One region of the Serratia sp. NPDC087055 genome, then DNA from elsewhere that is predicted to be linked to it. Evidence: predicted binding sites of a transcription regulator. Region 1 holds the regulator's gene; each other region holds the start of a gene.
What was found. Region 1 encodes sigma-54, which starts transcription at its own class of promoters, with help from an activator protein. Its sites were predicted from a motif close to GTTGGCACANNTTTCGCTNT; they were not measured.

Region 1 (6,959 bases):
CAATTTTGATAGCTTTAAGGCGGTGGCGCTGGACTGTTTGAGCCGGATCTAGCTGCAGGAATGAGGTGTTGTAAAATCGGTGCGCATCATGCAGCGCACCTTACTCTTTAATCTTCGTCAAAACCGGAATTAATCAACTCAATCACGGCGGCCAACGCTTTTACTTCATCCGGGCCTGTGGCTTCCACTTCGATATGGCGCCCCTGTGCGGAGTCCAGCATCAGCAGCGCAATCACGCTGCTGGCCTCGGCTTCTGTGCCGCTGTCGTTACGCAGCATCACTTCGGCGTCAAAACTCTGCACCAGCTCGAACAGCTTCATCGCTGGGCGTGCATGCATACCAAGTTTGTTTTTGATTTCAACCGTTTGCTTGACCGTCATTGTTTGCGTTTTTCCAACGTACGATGGCGTGATTGCACGTTCTTGCCGCGCGAGCGGAAGTAGTCGGCCAATTGTTCCGCCACGTACACTGAACGGTGTTTACCGCCGGTACAGCCAATGGCCACCGTCAGGTAGCTGCGGTTGTTGGTTTCCAGCATCGGCAGCCACTGTTCCAGATAACTGCGCGTCTGGTAGATGAAGTTGTGCACTTCAGTGTGGCGATCGAGGAATGAGGCAACGGGTTTATCCAAACCGGTCATTGGGCGCAGTTTTGGATCCCAGTGTGGGTTCGGCAAGAATCGTACGTCGAACACGTAATCGGCATCGATCGGGATACCGTGTTTAAAGCCGAAGGATTCAAACACCATGGTTAGCTCACGCTCGCGTTTGCCCAACAGGCGTGTACGCAGCATTTCGGCCAGCTCATGCACTGACATTTCTGACGTGTCGATGATCAGGTCGGCTCTGGAACGCAGGGGTTCGAGCAGATCACTCTCTTCATCGATAGCGCTTTCCAGTGACAGGTTCTTGCTAGAGAGCGGATGCAGACGGCGTGTATCACTGTAGCGGCGAATCAGCGTATTGCGATCGGCGTCGAGGAACAGCAACTGCGGCGAGAAGCTGTCAGGCAGCTGAGTCATCGCATATTCAAACACTTCCGGCGATTCCGGCATGTTACGTACGTCGATGCTTACCGCTGCGGAGCTGTTGCGTTCCGCCAGCGTATTGGCAAGCTGCGGTAGCAGTACCACGGGCAGGTTATCAACGCAGTAAAAACCCATGTCTTCCAACGCCCGCAAGGCGACGGATTTCCCTGAACCGGAACGGCCGCTGACAATCATCAGCACCATGTGGAAACTCCCCTGGCATCTCAGTGGCGTCTATCGCCACCTTTAGAAACTTTATTATTCCGGCCTGAACCGGAATCCATCATGGCTAAACAGTATCGTTATCCGGGCTGGAAGTCACGCCAGCCGGGCGTTACTCGGTGATGATTTGGTAAAGCTCTTCGTCACTTTGCGCGGCACGCAGGCGACGGCATACGGTTTTGTCGGCCAGGCGCTTGGCGACCAGGGACAGGGTATGCAAATGGGTTTTACATTGATCTGCCGGTACCAGTAAGGCGAATAGCAGATCGACCGGCTGGTTATCAATGGCATCAAAGGCGATAGGTTGGTCGAGACGGATAAACACGCCAACAGCCCGCAATGTGTCCTCTTCCAGTTTGCCATGGGGAATGGCGATACCGTTGCCGATACCGGTGCTGCCCATACGCTCGCGGGTGAGAACCGCGTCAAACACCACCTGTGGTGACAGGTTTAGCTGCTTGGCGGCCAGTTCGCTGATAATTTCCAAAGCGCGTTTCTTGCTAGTGCAATGGACGGCGCTTCTGGTGCACTCGATGTTTAAGACCGAGCTTAATTGCATTGTTTCGTTGTTCATCTCATCTTCACTTAAAACCACACCAGCAAGCAGGCTTGTGAGGTGATTTTTCGCCTGTTGGCTTATCGGCGCGGTACCCATAGACAAACAGGTAACGCGCCGATGGCCGAATCTACGTTTGAGCCGAATCCGCGGACGGAAACGGCCCAGAATGTCAGTGTTGCTTCAGTTTGTCTTTATGTTTGTTCAATTGACGTGCCAGTTTGTCGATCAGGGTATCAATTGCAGCATACATGTTCTCGTCTTCCGAGGTGGCGTGCAACTCGCCTCCATTCACGTGCACCGTTGCTTCCGCAATCTGTTGCACTTTTTCCACACTAAGAACGACATACACCTGATTTATGCGGTCAAAATACTGTTCGAGTTTAGCGAACTTGGTGTTCACGAACTCACGCAATGGTTCGGTGATTTCGATGTGGTGTCCGGTAATGTTGAGCTGCATAGTGTCTTCCTTCTCAATAGAGGTCAAACCAACTGTTTACGCTGGTTGGACGGCGGGATGGACAAAGACTCTCGGTACTTGGCGACGGTACGCCGCGCCACGATGATCCCCTGATCGGAGAGCAGGGTGGCCAGCTTGCTGTCGCTGAGCGGTTTGGCGGGGTTTTCCGCCGCGATCATTTTCTTCACGACTGCCCGGATCGCCGTAGAGGAAGCCTCGCCTCCGCTGTCGGTATTCACATGGCTTGAGAAGAAATATTTCAATTCGAAAATGCCGCGCGGACTGTGCAAAAACTTTTGCGTAGTCACGCGTGAGATTGTCGATTCATGCATCTCCACGGCCTGAGCGATGTCCGCCAGTACCATGGGTTTCATAAATTCTGCACCTTGCTCAAAGAAGGCCTGTTGCTGCTCGACAATGCAGCGTGAGACTTTCAGTAAAGTGTCGTTCCTGCTTTCCAGACTTTTGATCAGCCATTTGGCTTCCTGCAGATTACTGCGGATGTACTGTCCGTCGCTGTCGTTACGCGCGCTGTTGCCCATGGCGGCGTATTGCTGGTTGATCTTCAGCCGTGGAATACTGTCACTGTTGAGCTCAACCGTCCAAACATCTTGCACTTTGCGTACCAGCACGTCTGGGATCACGTACTCAGACTCGCCGGTATTGATCGACTGGCCCGGACGCGGATCGAGTGACTGAATCAGCTGCATCGCTTCTTTCAGTGTATCTTCTTTTGAGCGCGTTGTTCGCATTAGGCTGCGAAAGTCGTGGTTGGCCAGCAAGTCCAGGTGTTCACTGATGATCAGGCGTGCTTCAGCCAGATAGGGCGTGTCTTCGGCATACTGGGAAAGCTGAACCAACAGGCAATCACGCAGATCGCGCGCGGCAACGCCAACCGGATCAAAACGCTGTACGCGTTTCAATACGGCTTCGACTTCGTCCATTGTCACATTTTCGTCACCGATGCTCTCCAGAATGTCTTCCAGCGGCACGGTGAGATAACCGGTGTCGTCGACAGCGTCAACGATTGAGGTGGCGATGGCGGCATCCGTATCGGAAAACGGTGTGAGATCCACCTGCCACATCAGATAGTCCTGCAGGGTCTGGGTGGTTTCACCTTGATAAACCGGGAGTTCATCATCGCTGTAATCAGTACGGGTACCGGAGGGGGTACCCGCCGTATAGATTTCATCCCAGGTAGCGTCCAACGGCAGCTCTTCCGGCATGTCTTTCTGTTCTAGCGCTTCGCGGGTGTCCAAACCTTCGGTTTCGAGGGTTTCTTTGGTTTCGATTTCTTCGTGCAGGTCAGTCTGTTCAAGCAATGGGTTGCTCTCTAATGCCAGCTGTATCTCCTGCTGGAGTTCAAGCGTGGACAACTGCAACAGGCGGATAGCCTGCTGGAGTTGGGGGGTCATAGCCAATTGTTGGCTAAACCTGAGTTGCAAACCTTGCTTCATAATCTTCTGTTTACTTCCGTTAACCGTCGCCCAATGGGCGCGCTGGTACTCAGAGGCGGAATTCTTCGCCCAGATAAACGCGTTTCACCTGCTCATCGGCCAGAATAGCATCCGGCGTGCCGTGAGCAATCAGTTTGCCCTGGCTGACAATGTAGGCGCGTTCACATACGTCCAGCGTTTCGCGCACGTTGTGGTCGGTGATCAGCACGCCCAGGCCGCTATCACGCAAGTGCTCGATAATCTTTTTAATGTCGATAACGGAGATGGGGTCGACCCCGGCGAAGGGTTCATCCAGCAGGATGAATTTCGGGTTGGCCGCCAGGGCTCGGGCGATCTCCACGCGGCGGCGTTCGCCACCGGACAAGGCCTGGCCCAGGTTGTCGCGCAGATGGGAGATATGGAACTCTTCCATCAGCTCTACCGCACGGTCTGCTCGCTGTTCGCTGCTGAGGTCATCACGGATCTCAAGAACGGCCATCAGGTTGTCATACACGCTCAGGCGGCGGAAGATTGACGCTTCTTGCGGTAGATAGCCGATACCACGACGCGCGCGCGCATGCAGTGGCAACAGGCTGATGTCTTCTTCGTCAATCACGATACGCCCGGCATCACGTTGAACGATACCCACCACCATGTAGAAGGTGGTGGTCTTACCGGCACCGTTCGGCCCCAGAAGGCCGACGATTTCGCCGGATTTCACGTTCAGACTGACGTCTTCAACAACTTTGCGGCCCTTGTAGGCTTTCGCCAAGTTTTCTGCGATGAGTGTAGCCATAAGTGATTAGTTACTCTTCTTTTGCCCGTTTTTGTCTTGCAACTGCGACGGTACCAGAACCGTAGTCACGCGTTTGCCTTTATCGCTAAACGCCTGCATTTGCTGCTGTTGCACCAGGTAGGTGATGCGATCGCCTTTTACGTTGCTGTCGAGCTGTTCCAGATAGGCATTCCCGGTCAGGGTCACTAACTGCGAGGCGACATCGTAACGGACCTTTTGGGCATGGCCTTTCACCGGCTTGCCACTGTCTTGCATCTGGTAAAAAGTCACTGGGTTACCAAAGGCTTCAATGTAGGTTTTGTTCTGATCGCCGCCCGGCCGAGTCACCACGACCTTGTCCGCCTTGATATCGATGGTGCCTTGCTTAATCACCACGTTATCAGTAAAGGTGCTGACGTTGCTCTGCATATCCAGTGACTGTTTCAGTGAATCAATGCTCACCGGTTGATTGGAGTCGGACTTCAGCGCCCAAGCGGGGGCGCTGGCGGCCAAAATCAAGCTGCCGATCAACAGATTACGGCGTTGTTTTTTGGTTCTGAATTTCATAGTTGGTCTTAACCTTATCAATCAGCTCAGCGGTTTTGGTCCGCAGGTTCCCACGCATTTTCATGCCGTTAGAGGTGAAGTTCGTCCCGTAGAGTGTCACTTCGTCATCCGAAGACACATCCTGGGTCACCAGGTTCACCTGAGCATTATCTGTTTTAATTTTTTCCAGCTGTGAGGTGGTGGTCAGGCTATTCACCTCGACATGGCCGTAAAGATACAGCATCCGATCTTTAGTCAGTTTGGCGCGATCGGCGCGAACTGACCAGGTAGCCACCGCGTTTTCATCAAACAGCGTCATCACTGGCTGGGTAAACCAGCTTAAATCATCGGCGGTATAATACTTCACATCTTCCGCTACCAGCTTGTAACTCAGCTTGCCGGTCGGATTGTACACTATGGTGACCGTGTGCTGGCTCTGGTAAGTCGGGTCCTGACTGTTCACCGGCCCTGGGACCGCGTCATTATTGAAATCAGCCATGTTCCAGCCAATCAGCGCCAATGCGATCACCGCCAGCAAAAGGGTGATCCAAAGTTTGGTTTTACTCATATCGACAGCCCTTTGGCGTCCTCCAGCTTGTTCTGAGCCAAAAGAATAATGTCGCACAGCTCGCGCACCGCGCCGCGGCCGCCGGCAATGCGGGTAACGTAGTGGGCGCGTGGCAGCAGCAACGGATGTGCATCTGCGACCGCAACGGCCAGGCCAACTTGCGCCATCACCGGCCAGTCGATCAGATCGTCACCAATATAGGCGACCTGATCTGCCGTAAGCGACAGTGTATCCAACAGTTCACGGAAGGCCAAAAGCTTATCGGATTGCCCCTGATAAAGGTGGGTGATACCGAGGGTATTTGCCCGGTCTTCCAGCAGCTTGGCGGAACGACCGGTGATGATCGCCACCTCGATATCTGAGGTTTTCAGGCAGCGGATACCGTAACCGTCACGGACGTTGAATGCTTTTAATTCTTCGCCATTGTTGCCCATGAAAATCAGGCCGTCTGACAGCACGCCATCGACATCACAAATCAGCAGGCGGATTTTCCCGGCACGCGCCATGACATCTTGTTCTACAGGCCCGTAGCAGGTTTCAACCAGACTCATTGAGTTCTCTTCCATAATTAAACGACACCGGCGCGCAGCATGTCATGCATATGTACCACACCCAGCAATTGGTCGCCATCGGCAACCAGCACCGCGGTGATATGACGTTGTTGCATCAGATTTAACGCGTCGACGGCCAACAGGTTTGGGCGTACGCGGATGCCGCCCAGCGTCATGACATCGACAATCCTGGCGTCGTTGAGGTTAATGCCCATATCAAATATCCGGCGCAGGTCACCGTCGGTAAAGATACCGGCGATCTTCATCAGATCGTCACAGATGACCGTCATGCCCAGATTTTTACGGGTGATTTCCAGCAGCGCGTCGCGCAAAGAGGCGTCGGCACTGACATGGGGAATTTCGTCGCCGCTGTGCATAATGTCGCATACACGCAGCAACAGACGACGGCCCAGAGCACCGCCTGGGTGCGAAAGGGCAAAATCTTCCGGTGTGAAACCACGGGCTTTCAGCAGTGCGACGGCCAAGGCGTCACCCATCACCAGCGTCGCCGTGGTGCTGGTGGTAGGAGCCAGACCCAGCGGGCAGGCTTCCTGTGGCACCTTGATGCACAGGTGAATATCGGCCGCTTTGCCCATCGAGCTGTCTGGGTTGTTGGTCATGCAGATCAATGGGATTTGCTGGCGCTTCAACACCGGGATCAGCGCCTGGATTTCGTTAGACTCCCCCGAGTTTGATATGGCGAGCACGATATCTTGCGTAGTAACCATTCCAAGGTCGCCGTGGCTGGCTTCGGCGGGATGAACAAAGAACGCAGGTGTGCCTGTGCTGGCAAAGGTTGCAGCAATTTTGCAGCCGAT
Region 2 (6,959 bases), on a different contig from region 1:
GTTTGCGGCGTGAGGTGATCAAAACGTTGATTTGTAACTTTAAGCTGGACTACCTGGCAATAGAACAGCCGTTCGGCATCAGCTTCGCCAGCTATTTTGCTGAAGATTTGCAACTGCTGGCGCCGTTTGAACGTGACGGGTTGGTGGAACGCAACGAGCAGGGTATCCGTGTTACGCCACGTGGCCGGTTACTGATCCGCAATATCTGCATGTGCTTTGATATCTACCTGCGTCAGCAGGCGCGCACGCAGCAATTCTCTCGGGTTATTTGAGGAATAAAAAAACAGCCGCATTAGCGGCTGTTTTTTCGATTAACTATTTAACTCAAAAAATTAATCAGTGCTGCGCACAGCACCGCAGCCACGGCTGCCTGTGGCGTGTGGCTGGCAGCGGAGCCAAGCGCTGCACCTTGGGAAATGAATGCGACAAATGAGTCCAGCATCGAGAGCCTCCAGAGTGTGCGCTTCGATCATACTGCTGCCTTACTGGCTGTAAAGTCTGACATAGCGGTTTTTTTGTGCGCCAGATTGCGTTTTCTATAATCAATCACGCAAACTATTCCATTCCCAACTCTTTTAATTTACGCGTTAACGTATTGCGGCCCCAGCCCAGCAAACGTGCGGCCTCCTGCTTATGCCCTTGGGTATGACGCAGTGCCGTGGTGAGCAGCGTGCGTTCCATTTCAGGCTGTGCTTCTGACAGCAAGTTTTGATGACCGGAGCGCAGTGCGCGGTCGGCCCACTGTGCCAGCAATGTGGCCCAGCTGTCTGGCAGACTGTGGCTGGTGGTTTCTGGCGCAGAGGTCTCAAACAACTCACTCGGCAGATCCTGAATCAGCACCTCTTGCCCGGCGGCCATTACGGTTAACCAGCGGCAGGTGTTCTCCAATTGACGCACGTTGCCTGGCCACGGCAGACGAGTCAGAGCCGTTTCGGTCTCTGGATGCAAATTCTTCGCCTCAACGCCCAGCTCTTTTGCTGCCACCTGCAGGAAGTAGCGCGCCAGGCGCGGAATGTCCTCACGGCGCTCACGCAATGGCGGCAGGTGTACACGTATCACATTGAGACGATGGAACAGATCCTCACGGAATTTGCCTTCTTGTACGCGTAATTCCAGGTTCTGGTGTGTCGCGGCGATGATACGAACGTCTACCTTAACCGGGGCATAACCGCCGACCCGATAGAATTGGCCATCTGCCAGTACCCGCAGCAAACGGGTTTGAACATCCAGCGGCATATCGCCGATTTCATCCAGGAACAAGGTTCCGCCGTCAGCCTGCTCAAAGCGGCCCTGACGGATCTGATTGGCACCGGTAAAGGCCCCCTTTTCGTGACCGAACAGTTCAGATTCGATCAGATCTTTGGGAATAGCGGCCATATTTAATGCGATAAAAGGCGATTTGACGCGCGGGCTGTGGCGGTGCAGAGCATGAGCCACCAGTTCTTTACCTGTGCCGGATTCACCGTTGATCAACACGCTGATCGACGAGCGTGATAGACGTCCGATAATACGGAACACATCCTGCATTGCCGGGGCTTCGCCGATAATATCCGCTACCGGATCGTTAGCCGGCTGGCTGCGCGCCGGCTGTTGTTGTTCCTGATAATGACTGATAGCACGTTCGACCAGTGCGACAGCTTCATCGATATCAAAAGGTTTTGGCAGGTAATCAAATGCCCCTTGTTGATATGCGCTGACAGCGGCGTCCAAATCCGAATGTGCCGTCATTATGATGACCGGAAGCATAGGGTGGCGCTGCTTTATCTGCTTGAGTAATGCAAGACCATCCATGCCGGGCATGCGGATGTCAGACAGCAACACGTCAGGTGTTTGCGTGGACAGGGCTTCCAACACCTCATTGCCACTCTCGAAGGTCACGCAGCTCACACCCGCCCCAGTGAGTGCGCGTTCAAGCACCCAGCGGATGGAGCTATCGTCATCGACGATCCAGACTATCCCTCGTTGCATAGAAAACCTCACTGACGAATAGGCAGGTACACCGAGAATTCGGTATGTCCTGGCCAACTGTTAAATTCAATTTTTCCGCAATGTTGATCAATAAGATTACGGGCGATGGATAAACCCAAGCCGGTTCCGCCTTCGCGGCCACTGACCATTGGGTAAAACAGCGTGTCTTGTAACTGCGCCGGCACGCCGGGGCCGTCATCCTCTATATCGATACGTGCTGCCAGCCGGTAACGACTGCCATGCAGGGTGATCTGGAACGCGGTGCGGGTACGCAGCGTGATGGTGCCGCCAGCCGGCCCCAGTGCCTGCAGAGCGTTACGGGTAATGTTCAGCAGAACCTGTTCGATTTGATCCGGATCGTGTGCCATTTCTGGCAGGCTGGGGTCGTAATCACGGACCAGCGTCACGTTATCGGGTTTCTCGAGAGCCACCAGTTGGCAAACGCGTTCTGCGACCTGATGAATACTTTGGGTAATGTGCTGGCCAGGCCGTTGTGGGCCCAGCAGGCGATCAACCAGGTTGCGCAGGCGGTCGGCCTGTTCAATGATGACCTTGGTGTATTCGGTCAGTGATGGATCAGGCAGCGCCTTGGCCAGCAACTGCGCCGCGCCCCGTAAACCACCCAATGGGTTTTTGATCTCGTGTGCCAGACCACGGACTAAATCACGCGCTGCAACTTGTTGTGCGTGCTGTAACTGTTCCTGACTCAGGCGGCGTTGGTTATCCATCGGCGCCAGCTCGACCAAGATGTAGCCTTCAGGCAGCGCCTGGGCGGTCAAAGAGAGGATGTGCGCACGCCCGTCAACCACCAGGGTCACTTCGTTATCGGTAAAGCCCTGACCGGCGTGCAGGCTCTCACGCATCAAATCGACGTTCAGTGAGAAGTAGCCGAGCAGATCGGGTAACGGCGTACCGAAAAGTTTACGGGAGCTCTGTGCCAGCAGTTGTTGTGCTGCCGGATTGGCGTAATGAACCGCCAGTGAGTCATCCAACAGCAGAATGCTGTTAATGAGCGAATTGAGGATCTGCCCTGCGTCGGGCAGCTTGCCAGTTGCCATATATGCCCTTCATCTTTCAAGACGCAGCGTTGTTGGCTGCTCTTACTCACACCAGTCACTTGGCAGACCAAGCTCCTGTCGGTTGGCTCGGTTGCCGCCTAGCTGCACCTTGAAATTCATTGGGCATAGCAGACGACTGCACCTTTTTAGTGCATTTATCCTACTCCATCCGTCATGTACGCGGTATGGAATAGTTTTGCAGAAAATATGGTGGAGAAAAAAACCCATCCGAAGATGGGCAGAAAGTTTCCACGGCAACAAAAAAGACAACTAAATCTGGGCGCCGTCCGCAGACGGCGCGGTAAAACTTAAACGCTGTAGTAGAGTTCGAATTCAACCGGGTGTGGCGTCATGCGAACACGATCCATTTCTTCTTTACGCAGGTCGATATAAGCGTCGATCGCGTCGTCGGTGAAGACGCCGCCACGGGTCAGGAACTCGCGGTCTTCGCTTAATGCAGCCAGCGCTTCATCCAGGGAGCCTGCAACTTTTGGAATTTCAGCTTCTTCTTCCGGTGGCAGGTCATACAGGTTTTTGTCCATGGCATCGCCAGGGTGGATTTTATTAATCACACCGTCCAGGCCTGCCATCAGCAGAGCTGCGAAGCACAGGTATGGGTTAGCTGCTGGATCCGGGAAGCGAGCTTCGATACGACGCGCTTTCGGGCTAGCTACTACCGGAATACGGATAGAAGCGGAGCGGTTACGGGCTGAGTAAGCCAGCATGACCGGGGCTTCGTAGCCTGGGACCAGACGCTTGTAAGAGTTGGTGGTCGGGTTGGCCAGGGCATTGATTGCTTTAGCATGCTTGATGATACCGCCGATATAGAACAGGGCAGTTTCAGACAGGCCGCCGTATTTGTCGCCAGCGAACAGGTTCGTGCCGTTCTTGGACAGAGACATGTGGCAGTGCATACCAGAACCGTTATCACCGAACATTGGCTTCGGCATGAAGGTCGCTGTTTTACCAAATGCGTGAGCCACGTTGTGAACCACGTATTTGTAGATTTGGATTTCGTCAGCTTTTTTGGTCATGGTGTTGAAGCGGGTTGCCACTTCGTTCTGACCTGCAGTTGCCACTTCATGGTGGTGCGCTTCAACAACCAGACCCATTTCTTCCATGGTCAAACACATGGTAGAACGGATGTCTTGTGAAGAGTCGACCGGAGGAACTGGGAAGTAGCCGCCTTTCACTGCCGGACGGTGGCCTTTGTTGCCGCCATCGTATTGGGTGCCTGAGTTCCATGCGCCTTCGATATCGTCGATAGCCACGTGGGAACCACGGATGCTGCTGCCGAAACGAATGTCATCGAACAGGAAGAATTCTGGCTCTGGCCCGAACAATACGGTGTCCGCAATGCCGGATGAACGCAGGAAGTCTTCTGCACGCTTGGAAATGGAGCGTGGGTCACGGTCATAGCCTTGCATGGTGCCTGGCTCAAGGATGTCGCAACGAATAATCAGGGTAGATTCTTCGAAGAACGGGTCCAATACCGCCGTGCTGGCGTCTGGCATCAGCACCATGTCAGATTCGTTGATACCTTTCCAACCGCCGATCGAGGAGCCGTCAAACATTTTACCTTCTTCGAAGAAGTCGGCATTCACCTGGTGAGCAGGGATGGTGACGTGTTGTTCTTTACCCTTGGTGTCAGTGAAACGCAGGTCTACGAATTTCACTTCATGCTCATTCAGCATCGTCAAAACGTGTTCAGCGGACATACTTAACTCTCCCGGATTTATCATTGTCGTCGTCGTGGAACGAATCTGTGAAACTGGCTTTTTTTGCCTTGAAAAGACTAAAGCGAAAACTGTGCCAACTTTGCGAAAGCGTGTTAAACGCCTTTCTGTGCGGGTTTTGCACAGAATGAGTATGCACCATTAGTGACGTATTGCACTTAAATGGTGCAATCAGTGCGAGGTGGGGCACTGTAATGGTGCAAAAGTGCACCAGATGATGCTTTTTGCACCGTGAAAGGGATCACATACTGACCTGTACACAGTTGTTTATAAGAGACTGTTGTGATCTTGTTTAGTCCCTCGCTTAATACGTGTACAATAGCGCGCTATTTCTAATGCCTGAGGCAAAGCTGTGATCGAAAATTTGCGTAACATCGCCATTATTGCCCACGTTGACCATGGTAAAACCACCCTGGTTGATAAGCTGCTGCAACAATCCGGTACTTTCGGAGAGCGTGTAGAAGCCACCGAACGCGTAATGGACTCCAACGATTTGGAGAAAGAGCGTGGGATTACCATCCTCGCAAAAAACACCGCCATTAATTGGAAAGACTACCGCATCAACATCGTGGATACCCCAGGACACGCCGACTTCGGCGGTGAGGTTGAGCGTGTGATGTCAATGGTTGACTCGGTGCTGCTGGTTGTGGACGCAATGGATGGCCCAATGCCGCAAACCCGCTTTGTGACCAAAAAAGCGTTTGCTAATGGTCTGAAGCCGATCGTGGTAATCAACAAGGTTGACCGTCCAGGCGCACGTCCTGATTGGGTTGTTGATCAGGTCTTCGACCTGTTCGTTAACCTCGACGCGACCGACGAGCAGCTCGACTTCCCAATCATCTATGCTTCTGCACTGATGGGGATCGCGGGTACTGACCACAATGAGATGGCGGAAGACATGACCCCGCTGTATCAAGCGATCGTGGACCACGTGTCTGCACCGCAGGTTGAGCTCGAAGCACCGTTCCAGATGCAGATCTCTCAGCTGGACTACAACAACTACCTGGGCGTGATCGGCATCGGCCGTATCAAGCGCGGTAAAGTGAAGCCAAACCAGCAGGTCACTATCATCGATAGCGAAGGTAAAACTCGCAGCGGTAAAGTGGGCAAAGTGCTGGGCCACATGGGTCTGGAGCGTATCGAGTCGACCCTGGCTGAAGCGGGCGACATCATCGCTATCACCGGTCTGGGCGAGCTGAACATTTCCGACACCATCTGTGACACCTCTGCAGTGGAAGCACTGCCAGCGCTGTCTGTCGATGAGCCAACCGTAACCATGTTCTTCAACGTCAACACCTCACCTTTCTGCGGTAAAGAAGGTAAGTTCGTGACTTCACGTCAAATCCTTGAGCGTCTGAACAAGGAATTGGTGCACAACGTTGCGTTGCGTGTTGAAGAAACTGAAGATGCTGACGCATTCCGCGTATCTGGCCGTGGTGAACTTCACCTGTCGGTTCTGATCGAAAACATGCGTCGTGAAGGTTTCGAACTGGCGGTATCCCGTCCGAAAGTTATCTTCCGTGAAATCGATGGTCGTAAACAAGAGCCGTTTGAGAACGTGACCTTGGACATCGAAGAACAGCACCAGGGTTCAGTCATGCAAGCCATGGGTGAGCGTAAAGCTGACCTGAAAAACATGGATCCAGACGGTAAAGGCCGTGTGCGTCTCGACTACGTGATCCCAAGCCGTGGCTTGATTGGCTTCCGTAACGAGTTCATGACCATGACCTCTGGTACCGGTCTGCTGTACTCCACCTTCAGCCACTACGACGATGTGCGTCCGGGTGAAGTTGGCCAGCGCCAGAACGGCGTGCTGATCTCTAACGGCCAAGGCAAAGCGGTAGCATTCGCCCTGTTTGGTCTGCAAGATCGCGGCAAGTTGTTCCTGGGCCACGGTGCGGAAGTGTATGAAGGCCAGATCATCGGTATTCACTCACGTTCTAACGACCTGACCGTGAACTGCTTGACCGGTAAGAAGCTGACCAACATGCGTGCTTCTGGTACTGACGAAGCAACTACCCTGGTCCCAGCTATCAAGATGACCCTGGAGCAAGCTCTGGAGTTCATCGATGATGACGAACTGGTAGAAGTGACGCCAACCTCGATCCGTATCCGTAAGCGTCACCTGACGGAAAACGATCGTAAACGTGCAAGCCGCGGTCCTAAAGACGCTTAATCGCTGATTTAGTCTGCAACA
Region 3 (6,959 bases), on a different contig from region 1:
ATTGGCGGTGACGAGGTCGATGCCAGCCAGTGGAAAGCATCAAAAACCATTCAGGCCTTTATGCAACAGCATCAGCTGGCAGACGCCCATGCGTTGCAGGCCTACTTCAACCAGAGGCTGGAAAAAATCCTTGAACAGCACCAGCGGCAGATGGTCGGCTGGGATGAGATTTATCATCCGTCTCTGCCGCGCACCATCGTTATCCAGTCTTGGCAGGGGCCGGACTCGCTCGGCGCCAGTGCGCAGGACGGTTATCAAGGGATCCTGTCCACCGGTTTTTACCTCGATCAACCGCAGAGCACGGCATATCACTATCGCAATGAGATCCTGCCTCAACCACTGGGCGTCGCTACCGAGGTACAGCCTGATGAGAAGGCGCAGAGCTGGCAGTTCAGCATGCCACGCCTGAAGGGTAGCGCAGTGGAGGGCAGTTTTACTCTGATTGAAGGGAAACAGGGCTGGCGCGGTTTTATTGACTTCAACGGCAAGTCGCGCCGTGCGTTGCACGATATTGTCTGGCGTTCCCCAAAACAGGTGAGTTTCCGTCTCGATACCTGGATGGGGGATACGCGTCCGGTGTTCAGGTTAGATCAAGACAAACTCAGCGGGTATACGTTGGTCGGTAACGTACGTTACCCGACGAGCGGCAGCAAGCTGGCGGCTATCCCGGCAGGCAAGATGCCGGTAGTGCCGGGGGTGAAGCAGCAGGCCAATATTCTCGGCGGTGAAGCGGCGCTGTGGGCGGAAAATATCAGAGCGCCCATCCTTGATCTCAAGCTGTGGCCACGTGGGTTTGCGGTAGCGGAGCGTTTGTGGTCGGCGCAGGATGTGACCGATGAAAACAACATGTATCGGCGCTTGGCGGCGGTTGATGCCTGGTCGGTGGTGTCGGTGGGGCTGCAACAGCATGCTGAGACCGCGCGCGAATTTACCCGGCTCGCAAATAGCGTAGAGATTGCACCGCTGCAAACCCTGGCCGAAGCCGTGGAGCCGGGCCAGTACTACACCCGTCAGCATCTCAAATTCAAGGCCGGCAATTACCATCAGTTCGAACCGTTGAACCGCTTTGCCGATGCCTTACCCCCGGAAAGTAACGCGGTACGTGAAATGGGCCAGCAGGTTGCCGCTTTGGTGAAGGATCGCAACGACCGTGCGTCAGCGCAGGCATTGCGTGAGCGCCTACAACGCTGGCAGCTCAATACTGCCCCGGTAAAAACGGTGATTGCCGGTAACCGGGTGATGCAGGATCTGGCGCCTGTGGCGCAAGATGTCGGCGCGCTATCCGCGCTGGGGCTGATGCTGTTGGAGCGTTATCAACAGGACAAGCCGCTGAGTAAGGCAGAAGCGGCGCAGATACAGCAGCAGCTTGACGCAGCGGCGCAGATACGGGATGAAGTGGTGATTGCGGCGGTATATCCGCTGGAAACGCTATTGCGCGCCAGCGCCGTCGAGTGAGGTAAGTCAGCGGGCGTCGGAGCTCAACATGTATAGGGGCTCAGCATGCTGAGCCCTCAAAAACCTACAGTTGCAACGGCGGCAACTGTTTGAAAATGCTGACTAACCCTTCGCCCCAGCCTTTACGGATGGCGCTAAAATGTGGGTGATCTTCGGTGATGCGGTACTGTTGCGAACTGCTAAAGCTGTCGCGTGGGTAGATCATCACGTCGAGCGGCAGGCCGACCGACAGGTTGCTGCGCAGCGTAGAGTCGAGCGAAATCAACGCGCACTGCATTGCTTGTTCCAATGGCGTGTCGTAATTCAGCACCCGATCAATAATCGGTTTGCCGTACTTACTTTCGCCAATTTGGAAATAAGGCGTATCGCGGGTGGCTTCGATAAAATTACCCTGCGGGTAGATATGGAATAACCGCATCTCTTCGCCCGTGATCTGGCCGCCAAGCAACAGGCTACAACTGAAGTCAGTGGTGCTGCCACTTTGCTGTGCTTCGCTGTCGCGCTGGATCACTTCACGCACCGTTTCGCCCACCAGCGTGGCGGCTTCGTACATACTGGGGGCATTCAACAGGTTGAGACGTTCGGTGTCCTTGCAGCGGCGCTGCAGCAGGCTAATGATACTTTGGGTGGTTGCCAGGTTACCGGCGCTTTGCAGCACCAGCATGCGGTCACCGTCTTGTTGGAACACGTGCAGTTTGCGGAAGGTGGAAATATGGTCCACTCCGGCATTGGTGCGTGAATCGGAAGCAAAGACCAGCCCGGATGACAAGCGCATGGCCACACAATAGGTCATACCAAATCCCTCAAAACAGTACTGGCACGCCGCCAAACGCCAGCGTGCCGTAAACCTTCGCTTTCGGCAAGAGGCTATTGCCCGGTTGGCATCATCTGCACTTCGGCCATGGTTTGCATATTTTCACACCCTCCCCCCAACCGCATGCCGCGCACCGGGCAGGCGTCCAGATAGTCGATGCCCACGGCCAGCTTAAGGTGCTGATTCGGCAAGCGGGTATTGTTAGTGACGTCAAAGCTGTGCCAGCGTTCGTCGATCCAGGCTTCTGCCCAGGCGTGGGTGGCGACATGGGTGGAGTCTTCGCTGTAGAGATAGCCGCTGACGTAGCGCGCCGGAATGTTCAGGCTGCGGCAGCAGACCAGAAACACATGGGTATGATCCTGGCAAACGCCGGTACCGGTCGCGAATGCCTGGGCGGCGCTGTCGGTGACGCTGGTGGAGCCTGGGCTGTAAGGCATTTTTAGCAACAGTTCGCCCATCAGGTTTTCCAGCCCGTCCAGCACCGCCTGTGGTTGATGATAGCGCAGGGCAAAGGCCTGTATCGCGCTGTCGGGCTGGGTCAACGGGCTGTGACGCAGAAAAACCAGCGGTGACAGATGCCCCGTGACCTGATCCTCTGCACTATCTTCAATCTCCACGACGCCATGGGCCTGAATGGTAATCGCCTGGTGTGGATGATCCAACGTCAGTACATGCAGCACGTTGCCGAAGGCGTCGGTGGTACATACCGCCTCTTCCGGCAGCGTGAGTTGCCAGGAGATGATGCGTTGATGCTCTGAGTCCTGTGGCGTCAGGCGCAGATACTGAGTGCTACGCTGTACCTGCTGGGCGTAGGTATAATGGGTGTTGTGCTCAATGTTCAGTTTCATTGTGCCTCCAGATAAGTGTGATGGACGCTCTCCGCAATACCGCTAATCTGCCCGAGAAACGCGTCTAACCAGTTGGTTAGCCCCACCTTGTTCAGGTCTTTCATGCTGCTGAATCGCAGCTCGGCGTGCAGGGTGTGCGCCAGTCGGCGTGGCTGATTTGAACGGTTACCGCCAATTTGCTCCAGCTGCTGCACCATGTCGCCGACGCAGGCCAGCAGGGAGCGTGGGATTTCATTACGCAGGATCATCAGTTCGGCAATGGTGTCCCGGCTGAGCTGCTGTTTGTAGATGCTGTGATAGGCTTCGCGTGCGCTCACGGCCCGCAGCAACGTGTCCATGCGGTAATACTCGCGTACCGGGTCGCCGTCCCTGTCCATCAAGCTATTCTTGACTCCCAGCAGACGTGCGGTGCCGTCGGCCCGCTCCAACAGGGTACCGAGGCGGATAAAGCACATGGCGTCACTGCGTAACAAGGTGCCGAACATGGCACCGCGAAACAGGTGTGAACGCTCTTTCACCCAGTCGAAAAAGGCATCTGCGCCTACCGAACCTATGCCTTGGCGGCGGATTAGCTTCATCTCGATCCAGGTGGCATTAATGCACTCCCACACCTCGGAGGACAGGCTGCCACGCACCGCATGGGCATTGTTCCACCCCATTTGCAGGCAGCTGTAAATGCTGCTGTAATTGCGGCTGTCGAGTGCGAAAAAACTCACCAGGTTGGCCATGGTTAGATCGGGATAGGCGGCGGCATACAGTTGCCCGGTGCTGGTCAAATTGAGTGGCACCTGCAAATCCTGATCTTCGCTGTCGCGGATTGGCATCATCGACAGCTTGTTGGTCACATCAAGTACCCGGGCAATGCTTTCTGCCCGCTCCAGATAGCGGGCCATCCAATAGAGTTCACTGGCAGTTCGGCTCAGCATATGTCGTCCTCCAACACCCAGGTGTCCTTGGTTCCCCCGCCTTGCGACGAGTTGACCACCAGCGAACCTTGCGCCAGCGCCACACGCGTCAGCCCGCCGGGCACCAGCCGAATTTCAGCCCCGCTGAGGGCAAACGGCCGCAGATCGATATGCCGCGGGGCCAAGCCTTCGTTGACGAAAGTCGGGCAGGTCGACAGCGCCAGGGTATTTTGCGCAATGTAGTTATGGGGTTTGGCTAACAGCAAGGTGCGGAAATGGGCGATTTCGTCTTTGGTCGCCGCCGGGCCGATCAGCATGCCGTAACCACCGGCACCGTGGACCTCTTTCACCACCATCTGATCCAGATTGGCCAACACATAGGACAGCTCATTCTTGTGACGACATTGCCAGGTGGGGACGTTGTTGAGGATCGGCTCTTCTTGCAGATAGAAACGCACCATGTCCGGCACATACGGATAGATCGACTTGTCGTCGGCCACGCCGGTGCCAATGGCGTTTGCCAGTACCACATTGCCGGTGCGGTAAACCGACAGCAGCCCCGGAACGCCGAGCATCGAGTCGGGGCGGAACGCCAGCGGATCGAGGAACGCGTCGTCCACCCGGCGGTAAATCACATCCACCTTGCAAGGCCCGGCGGTGGTGCGCATAAACACGGCGCCGTCCTTGACGAACAGGTCGGCGCTTTCCACCAGCTCAACCCCCATCTGCTGCGCCAGGAAACTGTGCTCGAAATAGGCGCTGTTAAAGCGGCCCGGAGTCAGTACCACGACCGTGGGATCGTTAATCGGCGAGCTTTCGCGCAGGGTTTGCAGCAGGTGCGACGGATAGCGTTCCACCGGTGCAATGCGTTGCTGGGCGAACAGTTCGGGGTACAGGCGCATCATCATCTTGCGGTTTTCCAGCATGTAGGAAACGCCGGAGGGCGTGCGCAGGTTATCTTCCAGCACGTAATATTGGCCGTCACCGTTACGCACCATGTCCACGCCAACGATGTGCGCGTAAATATTGCGGTGCAGATCGACCCCTTGCATACAAGGCTGATATTGATCGTTCGCCAGCACCTGTTCTGCCGGAATGATCCCGGCCTTCAGAATATGTTGTTGATGGTAAATGTCGTGAAGAAAGGCGTTTAGCGCCTGAACACGTTGGCGAATGCCGCGATCGAGCATCGCCCATTCGCTGGCGGGAATGATGCGTGGCACGCTATCAAACGGGATCAGTCGTTCGGCACCATCGTCATCACCATAGACATTAAAGGTAATCCCCACTCGGTGAAACAGCAGTGCAGCTTCTTCTCTTTTGCGTTGAATGGCCTTTTGGTCGGCCTGTTGCAGCCAGTGCCAGTAAGCTTCGTAGTGACCCCGGTGTTTACCCTCAGCCAGAAGCATCTCATCAAAAAACGGTGAAGCGGACAGATCGATATTTAGCATCATCACCTCGTCGACATTACAGGCTGTAAACGGATCCAGCATAAAATGTGCCAAGGTGAGAAAGGGGCGAAAATGGCGCGAAAACACAGGATTGGGACGAGAAGGAGCACTCTCTAGGTGCAATCAAAGCGAGGGGTGCCTTAAAACGGGGCGAAACTGCAGTGAGCGAGAGCCAGAGTGATCGTTAGTGGCGCGTCAGAAGAGGGGCATGCTGCAAGTGGAAAAATAAAAACGGCCAGCCGATGGCTGACCGTTGGGCGCGTTGCCGTAGAATTAACGACGAACGGCGATGGCTTCGATTTCGATTTTCACGTCTTTTGGCAGACGAGCAACTTCGACGCAAGAACGTGCTGGGAAAGGCGCGTTATGTTCGGTGAAGAAGCTTTCGTACGCGGCGTTAACGGTGGCGAAATCGTTCAGATCTTTCACGAATACCGTGGTTTTCACGATATCGGCGACTTTCAGGCCTGCGGCTTCAACGATCGCTTTAACGTTTTCCAGTGACTGGCGTGCCTGAGCGGTCACGTCGTCGGCAACGGCACCGGTTTTAGGATCGACAGGGATCTGACCGGAAGTGATGATCATGCTGCCCAGATCAACGCCCTGCACGTAAGGACCAATGGCTGCCGGGGCGAGTTCAGTGCTGATGTTACGTGACATTTTTTCTCCTAATTTACCCTTCGTCTTTCAAACCGCAGCGTTGTTGGCTACGGCTTAAAATCCATTGGGTAGCAACGTGGGTTGTTCTATCCAGAAACCCCATTATAGGGCGTCGCCGGGAGAATAACAGCGCCGTCTCCCGGCGAAAAGCGCAGATTTAGTCTGCCTGCAATACGACCTGGTGTTCGAACTCTTTCTCGCAGTAATGGCACTTCAGGTGTACGTCACCGTCGCGGGATTTCACGCTAAAGCTGGACGATACCGGTTCACTACGGCTGATGCAGTTGCTGTTCGGACAGGTCAGCACGCCGTCGATATGATCCGGCAGGCTGAGAGTCAGTTTACGCACCACCTCGTAATTATCGATGCGGTTAACCGTCGCTTTGGGGGCGTACATCGCCAATTGGTTGGCTTGTTGCTCCGTCAGGAACGTGTTCTCGATTTTAATCAGATCTTTGCGGCCCAGCTCATTGGACGGCAGGTTCAGGCCGATAGTAATGCGCTGATCGGTGGCAGTCAGTTTAAACAGCGTCAGTAGCTTAAACCCTATCTGTGCCGGAATATGGTCAATCACCGTACCGCATTTGATTGCTTCAACCTGCAGTTTGTTATCGTGAGTCATGACGGTTCCCCCTTAAAGAGCCAAATCTGCGTTTAATACCAGCGCCAACAGTGCCTGACGCGCGTAAATACCGTTGCCTGCCTGCTGGAAGTAGTAGGCGTAGGGTGTTTTATCCACGTCGGTAGTGATCTCGTCAATGCGCGGCAGCGGGTGCAAGACTTTGAGATGGGTACGTGCGTCTGCCAGATCCGCTGCACGCAGGAC

Region 2: a site for sigma-54 is predicted at 4,824-4,843, ahead of glnA (glutamate--ammonia ligase). Genes of this name have one in related genera too.
Region 3: a site for sigma-54 is predicted at 5,509-5,528, ahead of ACI2J2_RS14495 (circularly permuted type 2 ATP-grasp protein). Genes of this name have one in related genera too.

The regions. Positions count from the first base shown of each region.
Region 1 covers NZ_JBJDOG010000003.1:286,789-293,747, reverse strand. Annotated here, with positions in the region: gene ACI2J2_RS17560 (transcription antiterminator) at 1-52, shown strand, start outside; gene npr (PTS phosphocarrier protein NPr) at 108-380, opposite strand; gene rapZ (RNase adapter RapZ) at 377-1,231, opposite strand; gene ptsN (PTS IIA-like nitrogen regulatory protein PtsN) at 1,362-1,823, opposite strand; gene hpf (ribosome hibernation promoting factor) at 1,978-2,265, opposite strand; gene rpoN (RNA polymerase factor sigma-54) at 2,289-3,722, opposite strand; gene lptB (LPS export ABC transporter ATP-binding protein) at 3,772-4,497, opposite strand; gene lptA (lipopolysaccharide ABC transporter substrate-binding protein LptA) at 4,504-5,043, opposite strand; gene lptC (LPS export ABC transporter periplasmic protein LptC) at 5,012-5,590, opposite strand; gene kdsC (3-deoxy-manno-octulosonate-8-phosphatase KdsC) at 5,587-6,141, opposite strand; gene kdsD (arabinose-5-phosphate isomerase KdsD) at 6,159-6,959, opposite strand, start outside.
Region 2 covers NZ_JBJDOG010000008.1:11,385-18,343, forward strand. Annotated here, with positions in the region: gene hemN (oxygen-independent coproporphyrinogen III oxidase) at 1-272, shown strand, start outside; gene ACI2J2_RS23000 (YshB family small membrane protein) at 320-442, opposite strand; gene glnG (nitrogen regulation protein NR(I)) at 556-1,968, opposite strand; gene glnL (nitrogen regulation protein NR(II)) at 1,977-3,026, opposite strand; gene glnA (glutamate--ammonia ligase) at 3,335-4,744, opposite strand; gene typA (ribosome-dependent GTPase TypA) at 5,115-6,938, shown strand.
Region 3 covers NZ_JBJDOG010000002.1:153,934-160,892, forward strand. Annotated here, with positions in the region: gene ACI2J2_RS14475 (beta-N-acetylhexosaminidase) at 1-1,455, shown strand, start outside; gene ACI2J2_RS14480 (peptidase) at 1,520-2,248, opposite strand; gene ACI2J2_RS14485 (transglutaminase N-terminal domain-containing protein) at 2,323-3,117, opposite strand; gene ACI2J2_RS14490 (alpha-E domain-containing protein) at 3,114-4,043, opposite strand; gene ACI2J2_RS14495 (circularly permuted type 2 ATP-grasp protein) at 4,037-5,473, opposite strand; gene ridA (2-iminobutanoate/2-iminopropanoate deaminase) at 5,747-6,133, opposite strand; gene pyrI (aspartate carbamoyltransferase regulatory subunit) at 6,291-6,755, opposite strand; gene pyrB (aspartate carbamoyltransferase) at 6,768-6,959, opposite strand, start outside.